DNA from 2 places in the Undibacterium sp. RuTC16W genome. Region 1 is predicted to be linked to the other one. Evidence: predicted binding sites of a transcription regulator. Region 1 holds the regulator's gene; the other holds the start of a gene.
What was found. The regulator LexA, encoded in region 1, represses DNA repair genes until DNA is damaged. The targets are predictions, from matches to a motif close to ACTGTATNNNNATACAGT.
Positions count from the first base shown of each region.

Region 2: a site for LexA is predicted at 1,546-1,563, ahead of dinB (DNA polymerase IV). Genes of this name have one in related genera too.

Region 1 is NZ_JBMPPE010000004.1:247,937-252,813, reverse strand. Features, by position in the region: gene ACO0K4_RS10055 (replicative DNA helicase) at 1-765, opposite strand, end outside; gene rplI (50S ribosomal protein L9) at 967-1,419, opposite strand; gene rpsR (30S ribosomal protein S18) at 1,447-1,731, opposite strand; gene priB (primosomal replication protein N) at 1,741-2,040, opposite strand; gene rpsF (30S ribosomal protein S6) at 2,070-2,438, opposite strand; gene lexA (transcriptional repressor LexA) at 2,718-3,386, shown strand; gene ACO0K4_RS10025 (NlpC/P60 family protein) at 3,459-4,112, opposite strand; gene lon (endopeptidase La) at 4,238-4,877, opposite strand, start outside.
Region 2 is NZ_JBMPPE010000001.1:926,346-931,222, forward strand. Features, by position in the region: gene ACO0K4_RS04105 (PAS domain-containing protein) at 1-369, opposite strand, end outside; gene ACO0K4_RS04110 (thioredoxin family protein) at 382-837, opposite strand; gene ACO0K4_RS04115 (hypothetical protein) at 1,148-1,468, shown strand; gene dinB (DNA polymerase IV) at 1,607-2,710, shown strand; gene ACO0K4_RS04125 (substrate-binding periplasmic protein) at 2,860-3,642, opposite strand; gene ACO0K4_RS04130 (M16 family metallopeptidase) at 3,883-4,877, opposite strand, start outside.

The DNA.
Region 1 (4,877 bases):
CGCGCCACCCATTTCCATCGAAAACACGGCAACTGGCAAACCACTTTCAATAGCAACGTTCTCACCGATATTAATAGAAAATGCCGTTTTACCCATCGATGGACGACCTGCAACAATAATCAAATCACCAGGTTGCAATCCTGAGGTCATACGGTCCAAATCAGCAAAGCCAGTAGGGACTCCTGTAATATCACTCGTATGGTCACGGTTATATAACTCATCAATCCGCTCAACAACTTGCGTCAACAAAGGCTGAATCGCCGTAAAGCCTTGAGCGCCGCGCGCTCCCTCTTCCGCAATCGCAAAAATCTTGGACTCAGCTTCATCAAGCATCTGCTTAACTTCTTTACCTTGCGGATTAAACGCATTCCCGGCAATTTCATCCGAGACAGATATCAATTTACGCAAGACGCCACGGTCACGCACAATCTCCGCATAACGACGAATATTGGCTGCAGACGGAGTATTTTGTGCTAATGCGTTCAGATAGGTCAGGCCACCGGCATCATCAGCCTTATTGATACCGGTTAAGGCTTCATATACCGTGATGACGTCAGCGGGTTTTGTCGCATTAATCAGCTTAACAATCGCCTGAAAAATAATACGGTGATCATAGCGGTAGAAGTCATCCTCACGGATGAAGTCAGCGATCCGGTCCCAGGCGGCATTATCCAATAACAGCCCCCCAAGCACAGACTGCTCTGCCTCGATGGAATGCGGGGGAACGCGAATGGAATCTAATTGCGGATCGGAAGGTGCTTTCATGGCGCGCATTATACCTTTTTATTCAACTTCAAAAACAAAGAAAGCAAAGCAAACGCCTTACCCAAACTATACGCATTTGACACATTAAAGATGGAGCAAGCATGCAAAACATCATCAAAAAATCACTGAACATACATCAAGCTGTTATTAACGTAAAAAAGCCGGGCAAGCCCGGCTTTTTATGCTGCTGAAATAAGCGTATTAAGCGTGTTCGCCCAATACAGCAACAGTCACGTCAACAACGACGTCTGTGTGCAATGCAACAGCAACAGAATGATCGCCAACAATTTTCAATGGGCCTTGTGGCATGCGAATCTGCGCTTTCTCAACCGCGAAACCTTGTTTTACCAAAGCTTCAGCGATGTCAAAGTTAGTCACAGAACCGAACAAACGGCCATCAACACCAGATTTTTGCGAGATCTGAACTGTCAAACCTGACAGTTTTTCACCAGCAGCTTGCGCTACAGCCAAACGTTCAGCAGCAGCTTTTTCTAAGTCTGCACGTTTCGCTTCGAATTCAGCGATTGCAGCAGCTGTTGCACGACGAGCCATACGTTGCGGGATCAAGAAGTTACGTGCGTAACCGTCTTTAACTTTAACTACATCGCCCAGATTGCCGAGATTAACGACTTTATCAATCAGAATAACTTGCATATTTTTCTCCTAGTACCTTGTCGTCAATTACGCTGTGTGCAGATCAGTGTACGGCAGCAACGCGAGATAACGTGCGCGTTTGATCGCTGTGTCAACTTGACGTTGGTACAGTGCTTTAGTACCTGTCAAACGTGCTGGCATAATTTTGCCGTTTTCTTGCACGAAATCTTTTAATGTGTCGACGTCTTTGTAGTCAACTTGCGCTACATGCGCTGCGGTGAAGCGGCAGAATTTTTTGCGCTTGAACAAAGGATTTTGTTGCTGACGCTTTTGTTTCAGTTTGCTTTTGTCAAATTTTTTACCGAATGCCATTTTTGGCTCCTAATCTAGTAAAGTCGTCTCGAAATCAGTGATGTGAAATACGAGACTTTTGCTGTTACGGTTCTTGCGCGACAAAAAACCCGTGAATTGCATAACCACTCCCAGCTCTATCTCCAAAAATCGTTTTGAAATATTGCCTGCTGCAATGGCATTAATTTCAAATTCGACTACACGCTGAGTATTTGCCTGCTCTTGCTTTGAAGTATGCGTCAGTACCGCGGAAGCTATCGGAATTCCTGCTGGCGTATAGCGCAGCGCCGATTTTTCTAAAATACTGGCAACAACTTTAAGCTGATTCACTGATTTATGTTGCGTCCTCTAAAGGTCAACTATGCCGCTGGCGCTTCTACGCGTTGCGTTTTAGCAGCATCTTCTTTCTGTACAGCTTTCATCATTGGAGATGGTGCTGTTTCAGCTTTTTTCATTTTGACTGTGAGGTGGCGCAGAACTGCATCATTGAATTTGAATGCGGTTTCCAACTCGAGCAGAGTCTCAGCATCGCACTCAATGTTCATGCAAACATAATGTGCTTTAGCCAGTTTTTGAATCATGTAAGCCAATTGACGACGGCCCCAGTCTTCGACGCGATGTACTTGGCCACTGCGTGCTACTACAGAAGCTTTGTAACGCTCGATCATTGCAGGCACTTGCTCGCTTTGATCAGGATGTACGATAAATACGATTTCATAATGACGCATATATTCTCCTTGTGGACAATAAAATAGCCCGCCTCGGCGTCAAGACGAGTGCGGGAAGAGGAAAAGCCCATGACTATACTGCACTTTTTGAATTTACTCAATAGTTTCAAGCACTTATTGCGTACGCAGAAAAATTATTAATTTTCAATGCACTTTCCCTGTATCAGACCAAGGTTCTAAATGAAAAAATTTTGGCTATTCAGAAATTTACGCTTATACTGTACAAAAATACAGGCTGCTTATAAACCCAGTCAAACTTTACCCAATTGGAATTCTGACATGCTCAAACTTACTGCCCGCCAAGAACAGATTCTGAATTTGATTAAAGATGCCATTCGAAATACCGGTTTTCCACCGACCAGAGCAGAGATTGCCAACGAACTAGGGTTCCGTTCAACCAATGCAGCAGAAGAGCACTTGCAAGCACTAGCCCGCAAGGGAGTTATTGAAATAGCTCCCGGAACATCCCGTGGCATCCGTCTGCTTGACTCTGCTTTGAGTAATGTCAAAGGAAAATTTAGCTCTGGAACGCAAATGGCACTACCTCACCCTGCTTTGATGCAACTTAGTCTGCCCTTAGTTGGCAGAGTAGCCGCTGGCTCACCCATTCTGGCTCAAGAACATGTAGACACAAATTACCAGGTTGACCCTGCATTATTTTCTGCAATACCTGACTATTTACTCAAAGTCCGCGGCATGTCTATGCGTGACGCAGGTATTTTTGATGGAGATTTACTCGCTGTAAAAAAATCGAGTGAGGCAAAAAATGGACAGATCGTTATTGCTCGTATGGGCGATGATGTGACTGTCAAACGATACAAAAAAAACGGTAACATTATTGAGTTACTCGCTGAGAATCCCGACTACCCCAACATTAAAATTGCTGAACAGGATGAAGATTTTTCTCTGGAGGGTTTGGCCGTTGGCTTAGTCCGCGCCTGGACTTAAGCAAACTTAGCAAGACTCTAAACATGCGCAATCAAACAACTGGCTTGCGCATGTTGATCAAAAATAGTGACTTTATTTTTCAACTATATCCGCCACCTGCAGTACTTCATAATTCGCAAGAAATTCAGCCATTGATTGACAGGTAACACCCCGCTCAGAATGAGCATGCCAGACGTCACCCTCAAAATATATGCCAACGTGGTGGATACCTCTGCCACCTTTTCTTGTGCAAAAAATCAGGTCATGATTAACCACTTCTAATATTTTTTTTGAACGACCAAGGCGACGTTGATCATAAGAATTTTTAGGAATGCTCTTAGCCAAAACATCGTAATAATAGCGCTGAGTAAAACCAGAGCAGTCAATTCCTGCACGAGTTATACCGCCCCATATATAAGGCGTTGCATACCAATATTGAAAAAATACATCAGAACTTTGGCCTAAAGATTCAACAGGAATATAGGCATGAATATCTGCATCAATATTAACTGCAGCAGCAGGAACCCAGCCTATCACTCCATCCCACTTCATAACTAAGGCAAAATCAAGGTGAGCACCAAGTATCCGGATAACTTCTCCGACATCGCACTGAGTTTGACGGAACCGGTCTTTTTCATCGGAGCTCATCGATAAGTAAGCCGGTTCAGGATGTCTCAATACATCCATTAAATATATAGCCCTTCCATACACATCACTGAACCATTGGTCTTTTTTAATATGAATCATTATTTGATTTCTCGATTAAATCCAAAATAAATCCATAGCATCGTGATTTAAATTACGATGCAAATAAAATAGCCGCTGATTTAAACAGCGGCTATTTTCGAGGTAAAACCTAGGAGATTAAACAATCAATGTTTTACGACGCCCGTATCACTGACAGTTTCTGTTTTGGCTGCAGCAGCAACCAAAACTTCCTCATCAGTTAACGCAACCGGCATGCGTTCAAGTGCAATTTCCAAAACCTTGTCAATCCAGCGCACAGGAATAATTTCCAATTTATTTTTTACATTATCAGGAATATCGGCTAAATCTTTGGCATTTTCCTCTGGTATCAATACCGTCTTAATACCACCGCGGTGAGCTGCCAACAATTTCTCTTTCAATCCTCCGATAGGTAAAACTTCGCCGCGCAAAGTAATTTCGCCAGTCATCGCAACATCAGCACGAACAGGGATACCGGTAAAAACAGAAACCAGTGCCGTCGTCATCGCAATACCGGCTGAAGGGCCATCCTTAGGAGTTGCCCCCTCTGGTACATGAATGTGAATGTCACTTTTTTCAAAAACATCATTCTTGATACCTAAGCGCTTAGCACGACTACGAACTACTGTACGAGCGGCTTCAATTGACTCCTTCATGACATCACCCAAAGTGCCTGTACGTATTACGCCGCCTTTTCCGGGCATTGCAACTGCCTCAATCGTTAACAAATCGCCGCCGACCTCTGTCCATGCCAGGCCAACGACCTGCCCCACTTGATTTTCTTTC
Region 2 (4,877 bases), on a different contig from region 1:
GCGTGAGCGTACCCATTTCCAGCTACCGTCACGGCACCGCATACGGTGCTCGTCCTCATAGTCGGGTGTTTGACCTTCCAGATGTTGTCTGGTGGCCTCCATCGCATGACCAACATCATCCGGGTGCACATGAGACAGCCAGTCGTCGATATGATGACCCAGCTCATGTTCGGCATATCCCAGAATTTTTTTATAACTACGAGAAAAAAAAGTCTCGTTGGTGATCAGATTCCAGTCCCATAAACTATCTCCGATGGCCTCCAGCAAAGCGCGCAAACTACTGCCCGCAGCACGCTCGCCAGTCTGCACCAGCGGACTAGCAGCATCGCTGGAGCCGGTGGTGCCAGCATCTGGCGGTCTGGATGGCATGATCAGAGAGACTTATGGATGCTGACTTGCAACCTGGCTGAAGAAATCATAAATACCCTGATCGCTCATCTTGCGTGCGTTCGACAATTCACCCGCTTTAGTCGCATACAGCAGAGTGTTATCCGGCTTTAATACGACGGCGGCAGGGATGCCTTTTTTGATGGGATTCTCGTAGCGGGTCGCGATGCCGAGATTGCGGTCAAATTGACCGACGTCCACTTTGACCACAATAAATTTGCTCGCAATCAATGCAGCACTTTGTCCTTTGATGGACTTGTCGAGTTCCAGACAATCTTTACACCAGTTAGCCCCAAAGATCACCAGCACCTTTTTATTCGCAGCCTGCGCTGCCGACAAGGCTTTAGTCAATTCTGCCTGAGCATCGGCGGCTTCATCATAAGGCTGGGCGGGATTGGCGAGTGCTGCTGTAAAAAACAGGCTAAGGCAGATAGCAATTAATTGTTTCATAGGAATTCTCTTTACACGATGCGCTCGCAGCGTTTCTGTCCGGCTGCCAGCATAGACGAGTGGAAAAACACACCGGAGTGATACTCCTGTCCGGTTTTACATGATGACGCAATTATCTGCATTTGTCATGAGCCGCCACACTCTGTGGTGAACCGCACAGAACGATGCCGGATTGCAGTTTATAAACTGGCTTATGGTCAAGTATTTCTCAAGCATCAGAAATTAATCCGTCTTGACCCTGTTGTTTAACGACGTACTTGCATTCGCAAGCTAATCAAACCCATTAAAGCTCAATAGAGCCGAGGAAATCATGAGCAATATATCAGAGCTTCAAACCAGAGATTTTCACTACGATCCAGATAATTTATTGGATACGCTGATCCACCAATTACATTTTAAAAATGACGCCGCCTTGTCGCGTGCGCTAGAAGTAGCTCCGCCTGTAATCAGCAAAATCCGCCATCGTCGTTTGTCCGTTGGTGCATCCTTGCTGATACGCATGCATGAGATTTCGGATTACAGCATCAAGGACTTACGTGCCTTCATGGGTGACAGACGCACTAAGTTCCGTATCAGTCCGCAACAATTTAAACCGAAGCAAAGCCACCTCGCGTCGGTCTCTCAGACCTGACCGTTTTTTTTGTGGGGGAGGTCAGTCAGGAGGTGCGATGTTAAGCGAGCTTGCTACGCAATACAGTGGATGTATTTACTGATCATATATACAGTTGATAGAGTAAAATACCGATTGTCTCGCACAGCCTAGCGTGTCATTACCGTGCCCCCTGTTTCCCGAAAAATTATCCACTGCGATTGTGATTGCTTTTACGCTGCTATCGAAATGCGGGATGATCCGCGTTTGCGTGATAAACCCCTGGCAGTCGGTGGTCGTGCTGATCAGCGTGGTGTCGTTGCTACCTGCAATTACGAGGCGCGACGCTATGGTGTGCGTTCTGCCATGCCGACATCATTGGCGCTGCGCCGCTGTCCTGATCTGGTGGTCATGCCGCCGACCATGGAAAAATACCGCGTCGCCTCCAAAGCCATCTTATCGATTTATCGTGATTACACCGATCTGGTTGAGCCTTTGTCGCTTGATGAAGCCTACCTCGACGTCAGCGACTGTACCCAGCACAAAGGCAGCGCCACACTGATTGCACAAGAGATACGCGCACGCATTGCCGCGACAGTCGGTATCACGGCATCAGCGGGTGTCGCCAGTAATAAGTTCCTCGCCAAAATCGCCAGTGACTGGAATAAGCCAGATGGCTTGTTCGTGATTTTGCCGGACCAGGTTGATGACTTTGTCGCAGCCTTGCCGGTCGCCCGCCTGTTTGGTGTTGGCAAAGTCACCGCGGCAAAATTGCATGCGCTTGGCATACAAGAATGCCGTGATCTGCGTGCCTGGTCTGTGCAGGATCTGGTGCAACAGTTCGGTAAGCTGGGCAATAGCCTCTACATGCTATGTCGCGGGATTGACCGGCGTGAGGTGATCGCTCATTCAGAACGTAAATCCATCAGCGTCGAGGAAACCTATACAAATGATTTGCCCGATCTGGCGGCTTGTCTGGCAGAGCTGCCTTTGCTCTATGCGTCACTGGTTGCCCGGGTGCAGCGAGTGCAGCCCGAAGAATCGATACAAAAATTAAACATCAAAATTCGTTTCAGCGATTTCCGGCAAACCACCGTCGAGTGCCGCAGCCATGAACTTAACGATCAACTGTTCCGGCAACTGATGGAAACCGGCTTCTTGCGCCGTAATTTGCCAGTACGTTTGTTGGGGCTGGGTGTTGGTTTGGGAGCCGTTCTGAGTACGCAGCAGGCGGCGATGAGAGCGGAGCAGATTCCCTTGTTTAACGTAGATGATTGCTGGTAATTCTCTATATGTCAGTAAAGTCAGTAGCGCTAGTAAAGCCGGTAAATATATATACTGCTACCTAGTATATTTATAAGCACTAATAAATTAATGCGGATTACAGGTTTTTTTTCAAAAAAATAGGGGAGTATATGTTTTTTGAGCGACGATCAGCGGCTACCCGTAGCGTCGGTTTGCTTAAAATAGGCATTCTCTAATTTTTTGATATCGACCTTTTCTAGCGCTGCATTAAAGCTTTTGCGCATCGCCAATCCACGCTCGGTATGCTGAAAGCAAATATGCATGGAGAAGTTCGTCAGTTCCTGAGTATGGAATTCAATCTGATCCCGATTGGCCTGCAAACCCGGTTCGGTGATCAGTAGCTGCCGTAAGACGTTTTTATCAATCACGATCACATCGATTCTTTGTACCAGCAGCTTGCGCAGATTGCTGACATCAGACGGAGCGGCATCGGTTCTCAGCAACCCTTTTTTGATCATGGCATCAAACTCTTCACCATTCGCATAGTCCTGCACGATACCGATTTTGTACGCTTGTAAATCACTCAATTTTAACCAGTCAAACGGTCGCTTTTTAAGGTAGGCAAAGCCGACAATGCTACGACCTAACAGACCTGAAAAATAACAGCTACTCTCTCGCTCTTTGGTATAAAAAGCCGGAAAATATCCTGCATAGGCAGGGTCGTTGCCGCCAACTTGTACGGTGCGGCTCCATGGCGCATAGCTGATTTTTGTATCAATACCGATCTGACGGGCAGCGACTTTCACAATCGATGCCGTCAGACCTTCGTCACGTAACTGTGAGCCGACATAGGGCGACCATTCCAGGCTGGCCAGACGCATCACCGTATCGTCGGCGGTTGCTGGCGATACGGCTGTCAGCACAATCATTCCGGTAATGGCGGTGAGGAGAGAGAACGCCCGGATTTTCATGGAAGAATCGAGTGAAAATAATAGGGCAGTGTAGCGTAATTTTTCTGGCTATCGTCAGGTCTGTTGGCAGCATGCATCGCCTGCAAGATATATGAATATCAACAGACCTGAACTTCTATCCGTCACTCTTAGCGCCCGACCCAAAAACCGAGTCAAGTTGTCCAGAGAATTTCTTCCGGACTTTTGTACTAGCTATGCAATCTGCTGAGCGGATCGCATAGACGCTGTGAAGGCATTGCTCTATTTAAAATCACCGGCAAAGACCGTCAGCATCTTGTCATAGCCCAGATATTTATTCATGGCTGCTTTGACATCGGCATTAGTCAGCGCCATGATTTTTTTCTCCAGCGCCGCATCGAATTGCATGGTGCGGCCGAGATACAGGTTTTGCACCAGTTCTTGCGCAAGTCCTGAGTCTTGACTACGACCTAGCTGCGATTGCTGGATCAGGCTCTTTTTACCTTCTGCCAATTCCGTCGCGGTAAAACCGTCTTTGAGCACGCGCGCGATTTCCTCCCGGAAGCCCGCTTCGAGTTTAGCGCGGTTTTGTGGCGCAAAAATCGCACCGGCGGTGAAGCTGGCGACCTCATCAATGGACGACGCATTAAAGAACGAGCCGCCACCATAACTGATGCCGTCTTTTTGACGGATACGATCCAGTATGCGTGAATTCGCGCTACCGCCGAGCAGATAATTCCCCATTGTCAGCGCCGCATAATCAGGATGCTGATCGCTGACAGGCAGGTTCAGCGTACCGAAGAAAAACGCATTTGCCTTATCCGGCGTGATCTGGCTCAAGGCCGCCGGTTTCACTGCCATAAAAGGTTTCGCCAGTCGGGTAAATTTTTGCCGGGCTTGCCAGTCACCGAAATCACGTTGTAACTGCGCTTTGATCGCGCTCGCATCGAAGTCACCAACCACCGCAAGCTGCGCATTATTTGCCCCGTAAAACGCCTGCCAGAATGCTTTGGCATCCGCTAATTTTGCGGCCTTGAGCTGCGCGATTTTTTCATCGGTGCTGCGGTAGTAACGCGCGTCATCGGCAGGCCAGGTGTTGGTTGCCTTGCGCGCCATATCAATCGCAATGGCTTGCGGATCTTTACGGGATTCTTCCAGCTGCGCTAATTGCGCCGTGATGAGTTGCGTAAATTCCGCCTCGCCAAAAGCGGGTTTGCGCAAGGCGTCGCGTACCAGTTCGAGGGCGCGGGTCAGATTTTCCCGTGTTGTTTCCAGGG